DNA from 2 places in the Streptomyces sp. NPDC004126 genome. Region 2 is predicted to be linked to the other one. Evidence: predicted binding sites of a transcription regulator. Region 2 holds the regulator's gene; the other holds the start of a gene.
What was found. Region 2 encodes HspR, which represses chaperone genes until heat shock. Its sites were predicted from a motif close to TTGAGNNNNNNNNNCTCAA; they were not measured.

Region 1: the regulator HspR is predicted to act here: its motif matches at 2,512-2,530, upstream of lon (endopeptidase La).

Annotation. Positions count from the first base shown of each region.
Region 1 is NZ_JBNNPF010000015.1:4,307-13,908, reverse strand. Features, by position in the region: gene ACQKM2_RS16375 (glycosyltransferase family 39 protein) at 1-216, shown strand, start outside; gene ACQKM2_RS16370 (sulfurtransferase) at 300-1,136, shown strand; gene ACQKM2_RS16365 (DUF4097 family beta strand repeat-containing protein) at 1,217-1,984, shown strand; gene ACQKM2_RS16360 (RidA family protein) at 2,035-2,427, opposite strand; gene lon (endopeptidase La) at 2,553-4,949, shown strand; gene ACQKM2_RS16350 (MarR family winged helix-turn-helix transcriptional regulator) at 5,113-5,553, shown strand; gene ACQKM2_RS16345 (hypothetical protein) at 5,574-6,347, opposite strand; gene ACQKM2_RS16340 (nitrate- and nitrite sensing domain-containing protein) at 6,727-9,602, shown strand, end outside.
Region 2 is NZ_JBNNPF010000008.1:47,172-56,773, forward strand. Features, by position in the region: partial or broken gene ACQKM2_RS09970 (heterodisulfide reductase-related iron-sulfur binding cluster) at 1-40, opposite strand, end outside; gene ACQKM2_RS09975 (sugar transferase) at 151-741, opposite strand; gene dnaK (molecular chaperone DnaK) at 1,176-3,020, shown strand; gene grpE (nucleotide exchange factor GrpE) at 3,020-3,685, shown strand; gene dnaJ (molecular chaperone DnaJ) at 3,725-4,900, shown strand; gene ACQKM2_RS09995 (heat shock protein transcriptional repressor HspR) at 4,902-5,369, shown strand; gene ACQKM2_RS10000 (helix-turn-helix transcriptional regulator) at 5,488-6,519, opposite strand; gene ACQKM2_RS10005 (hypothetical protein) at 6,623-6,832, shown strand; gene ACQKM2_RS10010 (hypothetical protein) at 6,832-7,146, shown strand; gene ACQKM2_RS10015 (pyridoxamine 5'-phosphate oxidase family protein) at 7,277-7,681, opposite strand; gene clpB (ATP-dependent chaperone ClpB) at 7,854-9,602, shown strand, end outside.

The DNA of each region.
Region 1 (9,602 bases), on a different contig from region 2:
CACGGCACGGAGCTCCCGGCCGACGGCGTCCGGGCGGCGGTCCTGGCCGCCCCGAGGGTGATAGCCCTGCTGGACCCGCCGGACCAGCCGCTGGACCGCGACCCGGCGGAGGCGGCGAAGCGCGAGGCCCTGGCGCAGGCGTTCGACCGCTGCTCGGTGACCCCGGTCCGCGGGGCCCGGGTGGCGGTGTACGCCTGGCGGGGGACGTGCGGGTGACGTGCGGTTCAGGGGCCGGCCCGGCCGCGGATCGGTCAGGATGGGCCGTGATCGTGTTCGACGCCGCGACCGGAGGTTCCCGCATGCCCGTACCCGAGATACCCGGCCCCCTCGTCGGCAGCGACTGGCTCGCGGAGCGGCTCGGCCGGGTCGTGGTGTTCGACGCCTCCGTCGGGGCGCACCGGCGGGCTGCCGTGCGGATCCCCGGCGCGCGGCCCTTCGACCTCGACGGCGCCCTCTCCGACCACGCGGCGCCGGCCCCGCACACCATGCCCTCCCCGGCGGACTTCGCCGGGGCACTGCGCGGGCTCGGGCTGGACGACACCGACACGGTGGTCGTGTACGACGGAGCCGGGATCTACTCCAGCGCCCGCGCCTGGTGGATGCTGCGCGCCATGGGCTTCGACCGGGCGGCCGTGCTGGACGGGGGACTGCCCGCGTGGGTCGCCGCCGGGCTGGACGTGGAGGCCGGGGCGGCGGCGTACGAGGGGCCGCGCGGCTCCTTCACCGCCCGGCCCCGGCCCGGGCTGCTGGTGGACGCCGGGGTCGTCGCCGACGCGCTCGCCGATCCGGCCGCCGCCGTGTTCGACGCCCGGACCCGGGAGCGGTTCGCCGGGACCGCCCCCGAGCCCCGGCCGGGGCTGCGGGGCGGGCACATGCCGGGCGCGCTCAACCTGCCGTTCGGCGAACTCCAGGGGCAGGACGGCCTGATGCGGCCCGCCGGTGAACTCCGCGAGGCCTTCGGGGCGTTGGCCGGGGAGCGGGAGCGGCTCTACTTCAGCTGCGGTTCGGGCGTCACGGCCTGCGTGCTCGCGCTGGGGGCCACCCTGGCCGGGTACGGGGAGACCGCGGTGTACGACGGGTCGTGGAGCGAGTGGGGCCTGCCCTCGGAGCTGCGGCCGGTGGTGACGGGGCCCTGACCGGGGTGGGGCTAGCCCCACCCCGGGTTCGGATACCTGCACCAGCGCGGTCCGCGCGCCCGGTCGGCAGACTCGTCGGCATGGCACTCCACACCTCCTCCCGCACCGTCCGCACCGCTCTCGCCGGCGCCGTCGCCGCCTCGGCCCTGCTCCTGTCGGGCTGCTCCTTCGTGGAGGAAGCCAGGCTGAAGACGGCCGAGGCCGACGCCACCTTCACCGAGGCCGTCACCGCGGTGGAGCTGACGGGCCTTCGGCGGGGGTCGGTGACGGTGACCCCGGGCAGCGGTCCCGGGGTCACCGTGCACCGGGTCGTGCACTACCGGGGCGACACCGCGCCCGAGCCGGGGCAGCGGGTCTCGGGCGGGGTGCTGGGCTTCACCGACGGCTGCAGCGGCGACGGGGACAGCTGCTGGGTGGACTACCGGCTGGAGGTGCCGGCCTCGGTGCGGCTCAAGGCGGGCAGCAGCAGCGGGGACATAACGGTCACGGGCGTGGCCTCCGCCGAGCTGGACTCCTCCTCCGGCGACGTCCGGGCCGAGCGGATCGCGGGCCCGCTGAAGGTGCGCACCTCCTCCGGGGACCTGACGGCCGCCGAGCTGTCCGGCCCGGAGTTCGAGTTCCGCACGAGCTCGGGGGACTCCACGGTCGGCTTCGCGAAGGCCCCGGCCTCGGTGTCCGTCACCACCAGCTCGGGCGACGTGACCCTGCGGGCGCCGCAGGCCCCGTACCGGGTGTCCGTGGACACCGCCTCGGGCAAGCGGGACGTCACGCTCGGGGACGCCCCCGACGCCCCGTCCCGCATCGCGGTCCGCACCAGCTCCGGCGACATCCGCCTCTCCGCGGTCTAGCCGGTCGAGCGGGTCCAGCCGCTCCAGCCGCTCCAGCCGGTCCAGCCGGTCTAGTCGGTCACCGCGTCGACCTCCACCTCCACCAGCCAGGCCGGGTCGATGAAGCGGGACACCTCGATGAAGGTCGTCACCGGGCGGACCGCGGCGAAGCGTTCGCCGTGGGCCCGCGCCGCCTCCTCCCAGGCGGTGATGTCGGTGAGCATGATCCGGGTCCGCACGACGTCGGCGAGCGAGGCGCCGGCCTCCTCCAGGGCGCGCTGCGCGATGTCCAGGCAGCGCACCGTCTGGGCGTGGACGTCGCCCGGGCCGACCGTGGAGCCGTCGTCCCCGATCGGAGCGGTGCCGGCGACGGCCACGTACGGCCCCCTCCGCACCGCGCGGGAGAAGCCGATCCGGGGTTCCAGCGGGGAGCCCGAGCTGACGGTCCGTCGTATGTCTGCCATGCCGTCATGGTGCTACGGAGGGCCCGCAAAACGTGTTCGCCCCCGGCGAACGGGCGTTGGGGAACATTGCCGGACGCAGAAGCATTGAGTCGGCATAGCTCAACTTCACTGCCGGAGGGAAGATCATGGCTTCGACGTCCGTATCGCTCACCCTGCCCGTACTGCCGCTCGACGACGAGGTCGTGCTGCCCGGGATGGTCGTTCCCCTGGACCTGTCCGACGCCGAGGTCCGCGGAGCCGTCGAGGCGGCCCAGGCGGCGGCGGGCAGCGGGAAGCCCCGGGTGCTGCTCGTGCCGCGGGTCGACGGGAAGTACGCCGGGATCGGAGTGCTGGGGACCGTCGAGCAGGTCGGGCGGCTCTCCGACGGCGATCCCGGGGCGCTGATCCGCGGGCGCGGCCGCGTCCGGATCGGCGCCGGGACCACCGGGCCCGGGGCGGCGCTCTGGGTCGAGGGGGAGACCGTCGACGAGAAGGTGCCCGACCCGCTGCCCGGAGCGGTCGCCGAGCTCGTCAAGGAGTACAAGGCCCTCGCCACCAGCTGGCTGAAGAAGCGCGGCGCCTGGCAGGTCGTGGACCGTGTGCAGCAGATCGAGGGGGTCTCCGCCCTCGCCGACAACTCCGGGTACTCGCCCTTCCTGAGCGTGGCCCAGAAGGTCGAGCTGCTGGAGACCGTCGACCCGGTCGCCCGCCTCCGCCTCGCCGTCAAGGCGCTCTCCGACCACCTCGCCGAACAGGACGTCGCCGAGTCCATCGCCAAGGACGTCCAGGACGGCGTCGAGAAGCAGCAGCGCGAGTTCCTGCTCCGCCGCCAGCTGGAGGCCGTCCGCAAGGAGCTCCGCGAGCTGGGCGGGGAGAAGGAGGGCGAGGAGTCCGACGACTACCGCGCCCGCGTCGAGGCCGCCGACCTCCCCGAGAAGGTCCGCGAGGCCGCGCTCAAGGAGGTCGACAAGCTGGAGCGGTCCAGCGACCAGAGCCCCGAGGGCTCCTGGATCCGCACCTGGCTGGACACCGTGCTGGAACTGCCCTGGAACGAGCGCACCGAGGACGCGTACGACATCCAGGGCGCCCGGGCGGTGCTCGACGCCGAGCACGCCGGGCTGAACGACGTGAAGGACCGCATCACCGAATACCTCGCCGTGCGCAAGCGGCGCGGCGAGCGCGGCATGGGCGTCGTCGGCGGACGGCGCGGCGGCGCGGTCCTCGCGCTCGTCGGGCCCCCCGGCGTCGGCAAGACCTCGCTGGGCGAGAGCGTCGCCCACGCCATGGGGCGCAAGTTCGTCCGCGTCGCCCTCGGCGGCGTACGCGACGAGGCCGAGATCCGCGGCCACCGCCGCACCTACGTCGGCGCCCTGCCCGGCCGCATCGTGCGGGCGGTCAAGGAGGCCGGGTCGATGAACCCGGTCGTCCTCCTCGACGAGATCGACAAGGTCGGCTCCGACTTCCGCGGCGACCCGGCGGCGGCCCTCCTGGAGGTCCTGGACCCCGCGCAGAACCACACCTTCCGGGACCACTACCTGGAGGTGGAGCTGGACCTCAGCGACGTCGTCTTCCTCGCGACGGCCAACGTCCTGGAGGCCATCCCCGAAGCCCTCGCCGACCGCATGGAGCTGGTCCGCCTCGACGGCTACACCGAGGACGAGAAGGTCGTCATCGCCCGCGACCACCTGCTGCCCCGCCAGCTGGAGCGCGCCGGGCTGACCGCGCAGGAGGTCGTCCTGGAGGAGGACGCGCTGCGCAAGCTCGCCGGCGAGTACACCCGCGAGGCCGGCGTGCGCACCCTGGAGCGGTCCATCGCCCGGCTCCTGCGCAAGGTGGCATCCCAGCACGAACTGGGCGAGCGGGAGTTCCCCTTCGCCATCGGCGCGGACGAGCTGCGCGGCCTGATCGGCCGCCCGCACCACGTGCCCGAGTCCGCCCAGGACCCGGCGGAGCGGCGGACGGCCGTCCCGGGCGTGGCCACCGGCCTCGCCGTCACCGGCGCCGGCGGCGACGTCCTGTTCGTCGAGGCCTCCCTCGCCGACCCGGAGACCGGCGCCGCCGGGCTCACCCTCACGGGCCAGCTGGGCGACGTCATGAAGGAGTCGGCGCAGATCGCCCTCAGCTTCCTGCGCTCGCACGGCGCGGAGCTGGAGCTGCCGGTCGCCGACCTCAAGGACCGGGGCGTGCACATCCACTTCCCGGCGGGCGCCGTCCCCAAGGACGGCCCGAGCGCGGGCATCACCATGACCACCGCGCTGGCGTCCCTGCTCTCCGGCCGCCAGGTCCGCACGGACGTGGCCATGACCGGCGAGGTCTCGCTGACCGGGCGGGTGCTCCCGATCGGCGGGGTCAAGCAGAAGCTGCTGGCCGCGCACCGGGCCGGGCTGACCACCGTGATCATCCCCAAGCGGAACGAAGCGGACCTGGACGACGTCCCGAGCGAGGTGCTGGAGGGGCTGGAGGTGCACCCGGTGACGGACGTGCGCCAGGTGCTGGAGCTGGCCCTCGCCCCGGCGGTGGTGTCCTTCACCAAGGCCGCCTGATCCGGAAGGCGCACACGGTCCGCTGAGGGCCCGGGGACCCCTCCCCCAGACTCCGTCCGGGGGGACCCCCAGGCGGGGCCCCGGGTCCTCGGCGCACCCGCTGCGAAATACTGGTCCCGAACAGGGGTGCCACGGCGTGCCCCGCCACCGATGGGAGCGGCACGTGCACGGCAGCGAAGACCAGGAGTTCCTCGCCCTGGAGCGGGAGCTGTCCGTCTTCCTGCGGCGCGCCCGGGCCTCCTCCGGCGAGATGGCCCGCGCCCTGCACCCGGAGCTGGAGCCGGCCGCGTACGGCCTGCTGGTCCGCCTGGAGGCCGCCGGCCGCCAGCGGGCCACCGAGCTGGCCGCCTACTTCGGCGTCGGCAAGGCCACCATGAGCCGCCAGCTGCGCGCCCTGGAGGTGCTCGGCCTGGTGGCCCGCGAGCCGGACCCCGCCGACGGCCGCGCCTTCCTCGTCGGCCTCACGGAAGAGGGCCGGGAGCGCTTCCTGCGCGTACGGGGGGCCCGGCGCGAGCAGTACATGCGCAAGCTCGCCGACTGGGACCGCGGCGAGGTCGCGGAGCTGGCCCGGCTGCTCAACCAGCTGAACTCCGGCGAGGAGTAGCCCCCGGGGCGGATGCGGGCTCAGAGCTCCGCGTAGACCGCCGAGGCGTCGTCGTGCCGCTTGTGCCGGGCCGGCGGGCGCAGCGGGTCCGACTCCACGGCCCGGACCCGCCCGATCAGCCCCCGCGCCCCCTCCTTGCGCAGCACGTCCAGGCAGGCCGCCCAGTCGCCCTCCCCGAACGTGTCCGTCCAGCGGCTCGCCCCGTCCGTGAGCGCGGCCACCGCCAGCACCTCCGCGCGCGGGGTGCGCCCGGTGACGGCCCGGGCCGCCACCGCCGGGTCCGCGGCCGCCGTGAAGAAGCCCCCCTCGGCATTGCGCAGGGCGTCCGTCGCCGCCACCGAGCCGCGCACCCCCTCCGGCACCCGGTCCAGCCGGTCGTCCAGCACCGGCGTGACCGCACCGCCGGGCCCGCGGAGCAGGAGCACGGAATCGGAGAGCACCAAGTGCTCCACGTACGTGTCGTCCCAGCGGACCACGACCACCGTCGCCTGCGGGGTCCGTGCGTGAGAAAGGTCACACGTGTCCCGGTGCGCGTCGGCGGTGTCGGTGATCGCCCGGGCCAGGACCCCCTCCAGGGGCATGTCCCGCCGCGATCCGGACAGTTCGGTCAATCGGCCGCCGAGCCGGGTGGAGAACCAGGGCACTCCGTGCACGCATCCGTCGTCCCCGCGCGGCGGGGTGACCCCGTCCAGGACGACCACGACGCCGCCTCCCGACGCAGGTGCCGACGCCGACACCCAGTCCTGGTTGGGGTGTTCCGGGTTGCCGGGTTCGGAGGCCAGGTCGATGCGCATGCGGACATTCTGCCCGCCGGGACCCCTGAAGGGCCGGAAGGTCCGTACCAATGCCCGGAACTGTCGGCCCGGCCGCCCGGAAGCCCCCGCCGCCCGCCCACCGCGAAATGTGGGCGGGCATACTGCCAAAGCCCGCCGCGTTCTTTCAACCGCCCGTCCATGCCGGGCCACTGGCACGCGGTGCCCGAGTTGGTCGGCCACTCCTCCGTGATGTTCACTCCTTCGAGTGGCCGGGTGGGCGATGTGCGGCTCTCCTCCCAACACACTGCGAAGGTCTGAGGCGGTACGAGGGGGCAGGGGGCGTTTACTTGTTGACCGGCCGTTACCTCGGCCACACGAGTAGACGAGCACGAGCACACGTACAGGATTGCGAGCACCGGTGTCCAAGAAGCGGTCTCGGAAGAACGGCACCGCCAGCGCCGACGCACCCGCCAACGCAGGACGGCGCGTACGCGTCCGCAGCAGGCTGGTCGTCGGAGTAGCAGTCGCCGGACTCACCGTCCTCGCGGCAGGCACCCCCGCCGTCGTTTCCGCCACGAGGGAACTGAACGACTCCCAGCGCCTGGTCACCCTGGCCGAGCAGACGCAGCACGCCCTCACCCTCGCCCACCTCCTCGGCGACGAGCGCGACGCCGTCGTCGAGTACGCGGCCAAGGGCCGGCCCGGCAACGCCAAGGCCCCCGTCGACGAGCGCACCGCGCGCACCGACCGGCAGATCACCGAACTCCGCCCCGAGGCCGACGCGGAACTCGCCCGCGCCCTCGGCAAGGTCAAGGCCGTCCGCGCCGAAGCCGTCGACGGCAAGGGCACCGCCCTCGCCGCCCAGCAGGCCTACGCCGGACTCCTCACCGAACTCCTCGCACCCGGCGACCGCCTCGCCGAACTCACCCCGCCGCGCGCCGAGGCCGCCCTCGCCGTCACCCGGCCCATGGCCCCCCTCGGCCAGGCCGTGGACCAGGCGTCCGCCACCCGCGGCCTGCTGCTCGCCGCCCTGGCCGTCCCGCGCGCCGAGCAGACCCCGAACTCCGCCGTCGCCGACGAGCTCACCGGCGCCGCCCAGCGCTCCCGCGTGCGCGAACAGGCCGCCCTCGACGACTTCGCGCGCGCCGCCCGCCCCGCCGTACGCCAGACCCTCGCCGCCACCGTCACCGGCCCCGAGGTCAAGGCCGCCGACGACCAGCTCAAGCGCCTCACCGAGCGGTCCACCCTGACCCCGGCCGAGCGCAAGGCCACCGACGCCGCAGCCCTCGCCACCACCCTCACCGCCCGCATCGACCGGATGCGCTCGGTGGAGTCCACCCTGGCCGGGGACCGCGTCAGCGCCTTCACCAAGCTGCGCGACGACGACGTCACCCGGATGGAGCTGATGGTCGCCGGACTCGGCGTCCTCTTCCTCTTCGTCATCGGCTTCTCCACCGCCGTCGCCCGCTCCCTCACCAGACCCCTGTCGGTGCTGCGGCGCGGCGCGGAACGGCTCGCGACCCCCGAGGGCTCGCAGGAGCCCGTCCGCTTCACCGGCCGCAACGACGAGTTCGCCGAGGTCGTACGCCACCTCAACGCGGTCCGCGACCAGACCGTCGCCCTGCACACCAAGGTCTCCGGGCTCGACGCCGACCGCCGCCGCCTCATCGGCCGCAACGAAGCCCTCACCGGCGGCCGCGAGGTCCTGGAGGAGGAGCTCGCCAAGCTGCGCGCGGGACTCGAAGAGCACCGCCGCATCATGTCGACGACCTCCGTCTCGCTCTCCCTGCGCACCCTCGGCCTCGTCGAGCGCCAGCTCGCGGTCATCGAGGAGCTGGAGTCCAAGGAGGGCGACCCGGACCGGCTCGCCACCCTCTTCAAGCTGGACCACCTGGCGACCGTCATGCGCCGCCACAACGAGAACCTGCTGGTCCTCGCCGGACAGGAACACGGCCACGGCCAGAGCCTGCCCGTGCCCCTGGTCGACGTCATGCGGGCCGCCGTCAGCGAGATCGAGCGCTACGAGCGCGTCGAGCTCGCCGCCATGCCCTCCTACACCCAGGTCGCCGGGCACGCCGCCGACGACATCTCGCACGTCCTCGCCGAGCTCCTGGAGAACGCCACCACGTTCTCCCCGCCCGACGCCAAGGTGAAGGTGTCCGGCTGGCTCAACGACGCCGGCGACGTGGTCCTCTCCGTCGTGGACGAGGGCATCGGCGTCACCGAGGACCGCCTGGCCTCCCTCAACACCCGCCTGTCCACCCCCGACGCCTACGACGAGGAACCCGAGGCCGAACACGGCCTGGGACTCGGCCTGTACGTCGCCGGCCGCCTCGCGGCGCGCCACGCCGTCACCGCCGAGCTCCGCGCCGGCCGGCACGGCGGCCTGGAGGCCCTGGTCGTCGTCCCCGAGGCGCTCCTGCCGGACGCCCCGCCGAGCTCCCCGGTGCACACCCTGGCCACGCCGGGCGCCCCCGCGTTCCAGCTGCCCGGCGTGATCGCCGAGGCCAACGAGAACACCCTGCCGCCGCGGCTGCGCCCGCCCGCGGCGGAGCAGGCCGCCACGGACGCGCCGCCGGCGGCCGCCGACGCGGAGCCCGTGGCCGCCGACGCGGAGCCCGCCAAGGTCGTCACGCTCGCCGAGGCCTTCGACGCGGGCGTGGACGCGGATGCGGATGCGGATGCGGACGTGAGCGCGGACGCCGCCGACGTGGACGCCGCCGACGCGCACGGCGCGGACGCCGTCGAGCAGGACCTCGACGCCGAGGTGTACGAGTCCGACACCTACGACGCCGGGTCCCTGGTGGCCGAGGCCTTCGGAGCCGGGGCCTTCGCCCGCGCCGACGACACCGCCGCCGCCCCCGAGGCCGCGCAGGACGACGCCGGTCCGGTGACCCCCGAGGCGGAGCCCGCCAAGGTCGTCACCCTCGCCGAGGCCTTCGAGGACGCGCCGCCGCCCCCCGCCGACCAGGTCTTCACCGCGGCCGCCCCCGAGCAGGAACCCCACGCGCGGGTCGCGGCCGAAGCGGACACGGACGAAGGAAACACCGGACCGGCGCACGACGCCGAACAGTCCAGCCACCGGCGGGCCGCCGACGCGGAGGACGGCTTCGTCCCCCGCCAGGGCAGCCACCCCGAGCCCATGGCCGAGCCCGCCCCCCAGCCCGTCACCGCCAAGGGCCTGCCCAAGCGGACCCCGCGCTCCGTGGCGGCACCCGGCATCGGAAACCCCGCAGCGGCCCGCCCCGAGCCGCGCCGGGTCGACGCCGAGGAACTGCGCCGCCGGCTCGGCGG
Region 2 (9,602 bases):
CGGTCAGGACCAGCGACACGATGATCGCGGCGAGTTGCATGGGAGGGCTCCTCGGGCGGGACTTACTAAGCGGTAACTTATTGAGTCAAGGCTTGAGGTTACCCAGTTCCCGCGCCGCACTGTAGGTGAGCGTGCGGTGATCTGTGTCGCTCAGGCATGCCTCTGTCGGTAGGCCGCCCGAGGGGTCTGCGCGAGGATCGCGAGATCCATCCCCAGCCAATGGCTCTCCACATAGTGCCGGTCCAGCAGGGCCATCTCCTCCCAGGGGAGGTCGGAACGCGCGCTGACCTGCCACAATCCGGTCATACCGGGGCGTACGAGCAGCCGTTCCGGGTGGTCGGTACGGGCCTCGGGGCGCGGCCCGACCAGCGACATCTCGCCGCGCGCCACGTTGAGCAGCCGCGGCAGCCCCTCCAGTGCGCACCGCCGCACCAGCGCGCCGGCCCGCCCCGCGCCCTCGGTGCGCAGCCGCCAGGCGAGGAAGGGGCGTCCGCCGAGGCCGAGCGCGGGTTCGCGTACGAGGACCCGCGCGCGGGTCGCCGCGTACAGCGCGGCGGCCGCAGCCAGTGCCGGGGCGGCGCACAGGGGCAGCAGGACCGCGGCTCCGACGAGGTCGAAGACCCGCTTGGCCGGGGGCCTGGCCGGCCATCGCGCCGGCATCCGGACCCGGACCCGGCCCCGGATCCCGAACGGCCGGATCCGGGGCCCCGGCCGGGTGGTGGGGGTGGTCAGCAGAGGCATGCCAGCACCGTGCCGGAGGCCTCCGGCGCCCCCGCCGCGCCGCGCGGCCGCGGGCCCCGCCGGGAACCCGTTCGGGTGCGGCCCGGCCGTGGGGGGGGGGGGGGGGGGGGGGGCGGGCGGGGGCGCCCCCGCCCCCCCCCCCCCCGCCCCCCCCCCCCCCCCCCCCCCCCCCCCCCCCCGCCCCCCCCCCCCCGGGGCTCCGCGCCCGGACCCCCGGACGGCCGCCCCCGGACCCCCGGACCTCCGCGCCGCAATCTCCCCCGGCTACCGCTGGGACGTGCCCCCAGGTGGGGCCGGATCTCGCCGCCCGCGGTGTCGCCCTGAGCGTAAGGGCAGCCTAAAGGTTGAGTCGCCCAGACTCACCTCTGTTGACGCCAGCGCGGCGTTACGGCATTCTTGAGCCTGTTCCACTCAAGTCAGCTGGAGGAATCGAAATGGCACGTGCGGTCGGCATCGACCTGGGCACCACTAACTCCGTCGTCAGCGTTCTCGAAGGCGGCGAGCCCACCGTCATCACCAACGCCGAGGGTGCCAGGACCACGCCGTCCGTCGTCGCCTTCGCCAAGAACGGCGAGGTCCTCGTCGGCGAGGTGGCCAAGCGCCAGGCGGTCACGAACGTCGACCGGACCATCCGCTCCGTCAAGCGCCACATGGGCACTGACTGGAAGATCAACCTGGATGGCAAGGACTTCAACCCGCAGCAGATGAGCGCCTTCATCCTGCAGAAGCTGAAGCGCGACGCCGAGGCGTACCTGGGCGAGAAGGTCACGGACGCGGTCATCACCGTTCCTGCCTACTTCAACGACTCCGAGCGCCAGGCGACGAAGGAGGCCGGCGAGATCGCCGGTCTGAACGTCCTGCGCATCGTCAACGAGCCGACCGCCGCCGCCCTGGCGTACGGCCTCGACAAGGACGACCAGACCATTCTCGTCTTCGACCTCGGTGGCGGCACCTTCGACGTGTCGCTCCTGGAGATCGGCGACGGTGTCGTCGAGGTCAAGGCCACCAACGGTGACAACCACCTCGGTGGCGACGACTGGGACCAGCGCGTCGTCGACTACCTGGTGAAGCAGTTCGCCAACGGCCACGGCGTCGACCTGTCCAAGGACAAGATGGCGCTCCAGCGCCTGCGCGAGGCCGCCGAGAAGGCGAAGATCGAGCTGTCCTCCTCCACGGAGACCTCGATCAACCTGCCCTACATCACGGCCTCCGCCGAGGGCCCGCTGCACCTGGACGAGAAGCTCACGCGCTCGCAGTTCCAGCAGCTCACCGCGGACCTGCTCGACCGCTGCAAGACCCCGTTCCACAACGTCATCAAGGACGCCGGCATCGCGCTGTCCGAGATCGACCACGTGGTCCTGGTCGGCGGCTCCACCCGCATGCCGGCCGTCGCCGAGCTCGTCAAGGAGCTCACCGGCGGTCAGGACGCCAACAAGGGCGTCAACCCGGACGAGGTCGTCGCCATCGGCGCCACCCTCCAGGCCGGTGTCCTCAAGGGTGAGGTCAAGGACGTCCTGCTCCTCGACGTGACCCCGCTGTCCCTCGGCATCGAGACCAAGGGCGGCATCATGACCAAGCTCATCGAGCGCAACACGACCATCCCGACCAAGCGGTCGGAGATCTTCACGACGGCCGAGGACAACCAGCCGTCCGTGCAGATCCAGGTCTACCAGGGCGAGCGCGAGATCGCGGCGTACAACAAGAAGCTCGGCATGTTCGAGCTGACGGGCCTGCCGCCGGCCCCGCGCGGCGTCCCGCAGATCGAGGTCTCCTTCGACATCGACGCCAACGGCATCATGCACGTCACGGCCAAGGACCTTGGCACGGGCAAGGAGCAGAAGATGACCGTCACCGGCGGCTCCTCGCTCGGCAAGGACGAGGTCGACCGCATGCGCCAGGAGGCCGAGCAGTACGCGGAGGAGGACCTCCGCCGCAAGGAGGCCGCCGAGTCCCGCAACCAGGGCGAGCAGCTCGTCTACCAGACGGAGAAGTTCCTCGCGGACAACGCGGAGAAGGTCCCGGCCGAGGTCAAGACCGAGGTCGAGACGGCCATCACCGAGCTGAAGGACAAGCTCAAGGGCGAGGACACCGCCGAGATCCGCACCGCGACGGAGAAGCTCGCCGCGGTCAGCCAGAAGCTCGGCCAGGCCATCTACGCCGACGCCCAGGCCGCCCAGGCCGCCGGCGGCGCGGGTGACGCGGGCCAGGCCAAGGCCGACGACGACGTCGTCGACGCCGAGATCGTCGACGACGAGAAGCCGAAGGGCGGCGCTGCCTGATGTCGGAGGAGACCCCGGGTTTCGACGAGGAGCCCGAAGTCCCCACCGGCGCCGGCGCTGACGACGCGGAGCCGAAGGCCGCCGACTCCTCCAAGAAGGAGGACGAGGCGGCCCCGGCCGGGGACAAGGCTCAGGATGTTGCGCTGCTGGCGCAGCTGGACCAGGCCCGTACCGCGCTCGGTGAGCGCACCGCGGACCTCCAGCGGCTCCAGGCCGAGTACCAGAACTACCGTCGCCGCGTGGAGCGGGACCGGGTCGCCGTCAAGGAGATCGCGGTCGCGAGCCTGCTGACGGAGCTCCTCCCGACGCTGGACGACATCGGCCGGGCCCGCGAGCACGGCGAGCTGGTCGGCGGCTTCAAGTCGGTGGCCGAGTCGCTGGAGACCGCCGCGGCCAAGATGGGGCTGCAGCAGTTCGGCAAGGAGGGCGAGCCCTTCGACCCGACGATCCACGAGGCCCTGATGCACTCGTACGCGCCGGACGTCACCGAGACGACCTGCGTGGCGATCCTGCAGCCGGGGTACCGGATCGGCGAGCGCACGATCCGCCCCGCGCGGGTCGCGGTGGCCGAGCCCCAGCCGGGCGCGGCACCCGCCGCCAAGTCCGAGTCCGGCGACGGCGACACGCCGTCCGACAAGGACACGGATGCCCCCGACAAGGGCTGACGCACACCATGTAGGGATCCGAGAGGAGGGACACCGGGGATGAGCACGAAGGACTTCGTCGAGAAGGACTACTACAAGGTCCTCGGTGTCCCGAAGGACGCCACCGAGGCCGAGATCAAGAAGGCGTACCGGAAGCTCGCCCGCGAGTTCCACCCGGACGCCAACAAGGGCGACGCCTCGGCCGAGGAGCGCTTCAAGGAGATCTCCGAGGCGAACGACGTCCTCGGCGACGCCAAGAAGCGCAAGGAGTACGACGAGGCCCGCGCGCTGTTCGGGAACGGCGGCTTCCGCGCCGGTCCGGGCGGCGGCGGCTCGTTCAACTTCGACCTGGGCGACCTCTTCGGGGGCACCCAGGCCGGCGGCCAGGGCGGCTTCGGCGGCGGCCTGGGCGACGTCTTCGGCGGCCTGTTCAACCGCGGCGCCGGCGCCGGTGCGGGCACCCGCACCCAGCCGCGCCGCGGCCAGGACATCGAGTCGGAGGTCACGCTCTCCTTCACGGAGGCCGTGGACGGTGCGACCGTGCCGCTGCGGATGTCCTCGCAGGCCCCCTGCAAGGCCTGTTCGGGCACCGGCGACACGAACGGCACGCCCCGCGTGTGCCCGACCTGCGTCGGCACCGGCCAGGTCTCCCGGGGCAGCGGCGGCGGCTTCTCGCTGACCGACCCCTGCGCGGACTGCAAGGGCCGCGGCCTGATCGCGGAGAACCCCTGCGAGGTCTGCAAGGGCAGCGGGCGCGCCAAGTCCTCCCGCACCATGCAGGTCCGGATCCCGGCGGGCGTCTCCGACGGCCAGCGGATCCGGCTGCGCGGCAAGGGCGCCCCGGGCGAGCGCGGCGGCCCGGCCGGCGACCTGTACGTCGTCGTGCACGTCGGCAGCCACCCGGTGTTCGGCCGCAAGGGCGACAACCTCACGGTGACCGTGCCCGTCACGATCGCGGAGGCGGCCCTCGGCGCCGACATCAAGGTCCCGACCCTGGGCGGCCCGGCGGTGACGCTGAAGCTGCCCCCGGGCACCCCGACCGGCCGTACGATGCGGGCCCGCGGCAAGGGAGCGGTCCGCAAGGACGGCACCCGCGGCGACCTGCTCGTCACGGTGGAGGTCGCGGTGCCGGCGGAGCTGTCCGACAAGGCCCGCGAGGCCCTGGAGATGTACCGCGACGCGACCGGGTCCGAGGACCCGCGCGCCCTCCTGTTCGAGTCCGCGAAGGGAGCATGACATGGACGGCCGCCGACGACAGCCCCGCTTCGGCGAGGGGGCCTACCAGCTCACCGACGAGACCCCGGTCTACGTGATCTCGGTGGCCGCCCAGCTCTCGGGCCTGCATCCGCAGACCCTGCGCCAGTACGACCGCCTCGGTCTGGTCTCGCCGGACCGTACCGCCGGCCGCGGCCGGCGGTATTCGGCCAGGGACATCGAGCTGCTCCGCACGGTGCAGCAGCTGTCCCAGGACGAGGGCATCAACCTGGCCGGCATCAAGCGGATCATCGAACTGGAGAACCAGGTGGCCGCGCTCCAGCAGCGCGTCGCCGAGCTGTCCGCCGCCGTGGACGGGGCGGCCGCCGCCCTCCAGGCCCGCGAGGCCCAGGTGCACGCCTCGTACCGCCGCGACCTGGTCCCGTACCAGCCGCCGGTGCCGGGCAACGCGCTGGTCGTCTGGCGCCCCACCAAGCGCCCGGGCGACTGACCGGCCGGCCCGCGGAGCACGCCGTGAAGGCCCCGTCGGGCCCCTCCCGCACAGGAGGGGTCCGGGACGGGGCCTTCGGCGTGTCCCGGGGCTCCTGGGGGCCGTCTGAGGGCCCCTGTCAGCCCTCGGGGAGCTGCGCCGGGTTCGAGCCGTGCAGGATCCCGGACTGGGCGATGAGGTAGCCCAGCTGGGCCCGGCTGCCGCTGCCCAGGGCGGCGGCCAGCTTCGCGATGTGCGCGCGGCAGGTGCGTACGTTCATCCCCAGCCGGCGGGCGATGGCCTCGTCGACGTGGCCCTCGATCAGCAGCTGTGCGATGGAACGCTGCACTCCGGAGATACCATCCGGGTTGTGCGTGTACGTGACCTCGTCGCCCAACGGCACGGCCCTGCGCCAGAGTTGCTCGAAGACCTTGATGAGGTAGTCCACGAGCCCCGGGTGCCGCAGCTCCAGGGCCACCCGGCGGTCGTCGCTGGCGGGTATGAAGGCCACCGTGCGGTCGAAGATCATGAGACGCTCTATCAGCTCCTCCAGCGTGCGGATCTCGACCTTTCCGGCCGAGACCCGGTCCACGTAGGCGAGCGTCCCCTGGCTGTGCCGCACGGTGTGCTGGTAGAGCGTGCGGATGCTCACCCCGCGGTCGATCAGCGGAGTGGCGCGCTCCAGGGCCTCGCTGAGGACGAACGTCGAACGCGCCCCGCCCGGTTGGACGGTCAGGGCCTCCGTGTGGCACTCGGCGGTGGCCAGGTCGAGGGCGGCGTTGATCTGGTCGATCCCCTCCAGGACCGTGATGGCGTGGGTGTTGGAGGGGGTCTGGGCGCTGATGGTGAGGAACGGCTCGAATGTGTCGGTGAGATCTACGGCCGTGCGCCGGCGTTCCTGGATCTCGCGTTCGAGCGGATGGAGCCGCTGTGCCAGGGCGACGGACGGGGGAACCGCGCGCAGCTGGTTGGCGTCATCCGGGTCGGGTCGCAGGAGCGCGAATTCGAGCAGGCAGGGGGCGTTCTGGACCTCGCCGCGGGCGACGCGGCCGGTGCTCAGGGCCGCCGCGTACAGTCGCGCGCCCTCCGCGCACATCGCCGTGACGGGGTGGGGATGTGTCGGGTTTGTCTCGCTTCTTACCAATTCTCCACCCCCCAGGGTCCTGAACATGTAAGAACATGATGCATCGTCCCTGTGGCACTGACGTGCCTGAATGAGCCATCGTCTGACAGTGCGGGGGAGAGGATTCCATCAAGTGAGGACGAAGCCGACCATGTATAAGAGAATGCTTCGCTCGGCGCTTGCCGTTGTTTTCTCCGTCGTCGCGGTCATTGGAGCAGTCGTAGCCGGCAACGGCGGCGACGCGGGAAGTGCTCAGGCGGGTGGCGCCGCGCAGGTCGAGCCCAAGGGCAAGACCGATCTCGGCTGGGACTCCAGTCCGGCGGACCTCGGCTGGGACGCGGCCGCTGCGAAGGTCTCCTGATGACCCCCGACGACCGCGACTTCCGTCGCGAAATGGCCTCCGCGTACCGCTCCGGATGGCAGTTCATAGACCTCGCCACGGCGATCCCCTACGCCGGCGATTCGTTGATGGTCACTCTTTTCGGCCAGCCGATCGTCGTCGTGCGCGAAGAGGACGAGGATGTCCGCGCCTACCGCTGCCTGCGCCGCCCCCGGGGCGCACCGCAGCCCGTCCGCTGCGAAGTGCGGTACGGCATGGTCTTCGTCAACCTCGACCAGCGTGACCACCAGCTGTTCGAGCCCGATATCACCACCGCCACCCCCCGCAGTGCCTGAGGCGATTCCCCCGTCGTTGCAGATCGCTCCAGGTGCTACCCCCACACAACGGCGCCATCGTGGACCTGACCACGATGGCGCCGTTGTGCTGTCCGCGTCCAGTGGTTGAACCGGACAATCACCCGTCGGCTCAGGCCCGGCCCATGGCCCGGTCGAGGGTGATCTCCAGGACCACCCGGTCCGGGTTGGGCGAGGGCGTCCGCCCGTACCGCTCGGCGTAGCGCGCGACGGCCTCGGCGACCGACGCCTCGTCCGTACGGATCACCGCGCGCCCCTCCAGGGTGGCCCAGCGCCTGCCCTCCATCTGGCAGACCGCCACCCGGGCGCCGCCGCCGGCCGCCGCCAGGACGTTGCGGACCTTCTTGCTGTGCTTGTTGCTGATCACCCGTGCCAGCCCGGCCTCCGGGTCGTAGGTCACGCCGACGGGCACCACGTGCGGCGTGCCGTCCGGGCGCGGGGTGGTCAGGGTGCAGACGTGCCGCTCCCGCCAGAAGGCGAGGTACTCGGGCGTCGGGTTGAGTACGTCATGGGACATGGGCCGAAGCGTACGCCCGCGCTCCCGGCGGGCCCGTCGGGAGAATGGCCCCGAACGACGCCTTGAGTGGAATAGACTCAACTTTGCAGATGCTGAATCTGTCAGAGTGCGCATCCGGCCAGCCGGCCGGTGCGACGCGTCACGTACGCCCGCCGGAGAGGAGAACCCGAGAGTGGACGCCGAGCTGACCAACAAGAGCCGCGACGCCCTGAACGCGGCCACGAGCAGGGCCGTCAAGGACGGCCACGCCGACCTGACCCCCGCGCACCTCCTGCTGGCGCTGCTCGCCGGCGAGGACAACGAGAACGTCGTCGACCTGCTGGTCGCCACCGACGCCGACCAGGCCGCCGTCCGCGCCGGCGCGGAGCGCCTGCTCGCCGCCCTGCCCAGCGTCACCGGCTCCACCGTCGCGCCCCCGCAGCCCAGCCGCGACCTGCTCGCCGTACTGGCCGAGGCCGACTCCCAGGCCGGCCGCCTCGGCGACGAGTACCTCTCCACCGAACACCTCCTCATCGCCGTCGCCGCCAAGGGCGGACCGGCCGGTGAGGTCCTTTCCGCCCAGGGCGCCACGGCGAAGAAGCTGCTGGACGCCTTCCAGAACGCACGAGGAGCACGGCGGGTGACCACCCCCGACCCCGAGGGCCAGTACAAGGCCCTGGAGAAGTTCGGCACCGACTTCACCGCCGCCGCCCGCGACGGCAAGCTCGACCCCGTCATCGGCCGCGACCACGAGATCCGGCGCGTCGTCCAGGTCCTCTCCCGCCGCACCAAGAACAACCCGGTGCTCATCGGCGAGCCCGGCGTCGGCAAGACCGCCGTCGTCGAGGGCCTGGCCCAGCGCATCGTCAAGGGCGACGTCCCCGAGTCCCTCAAGGGCAAGCGGCTCGTCTCCCTCGACCTCGGCGCGATGGTGGCCGGCGCCAAGTACCGCGGCGAGTTCGAGGAGCGCCTGAAGACCGTCCTCGCCGAGATCAAGTCGAGCGAGGGCCAGATCATCACCTTCATCGACGAGCTGCACACCGTCGTCGGCGCCGGGGCCGGCGGGGACTCCGCCATGGACGCGGGCAACATGCTCAAGCCCATGCTGGCCCGCGGCGAGCTGCGCATGGTCGGCGCGACCACCCTGGACGAGTACCGCGAGCGCATCGAGAAGGACCCGGCGCTGGAGCGCCGCTTCCAGCAGGTGCTGGTCGCCGAGCCCACCGTCGAGGACACCATCGCGATCCTGCGCGGGCTCAAGGGCCGCTACGAGGCCCACCACAAGGTCGTCATCAACGACAGCGCCCTCGTCGCCGCCGCCACCCTCTCCGACCGCTACATCACCTCCCGCTTCCTGCCCGACAAGGCCATCGACCTCGTCGACGAGGCGGCCTCCCGGCTGCGCATGGAGATCGACTCCTCGCCCGTGGAGATCGACGAGCTCCAGCGCTCCGTGGACCGGATGCGGATGGAGGAGCTGGCGCTGAAGAACGAGTCCGACCCGGCCTCCCTCGAACGCCTCGACAAGATCCGCAAGGACCTCGCGGACAAGGAGGAGGAGCTGCGCGGCCTCACCGCCCGCTGGGAGAAGGAGAAGCAGTCCCTCAACCGCGTCGGCGAGCTCAAGGAGCGCCTGGACGACCTGCGCGGCCAGGCCGAGCGCGCCCAGCGCGACGGCGACTTCGACACCGCCTCCAAGCTGCTCTACGGGGAGATCCCGCAGCTGGAGCGCGAGCTGGCGGAGGCCACCGAGGCCGAGGCGGAGGCGTCCAAGGGCACCATGGTCAAGGACGAGGTCGGACCCGACGACATCGCCGACGTGGTCGGCGCCTGGACCGGGATCCCGGCCGGCCGGCTCCTCGAAGGGGAGACCCAGAAGCTGCTGCGCATGGAGGAGGAGCTGGGCCGCCGCCTGATCGGCCAGGGCGAGGCCGTACGGGCC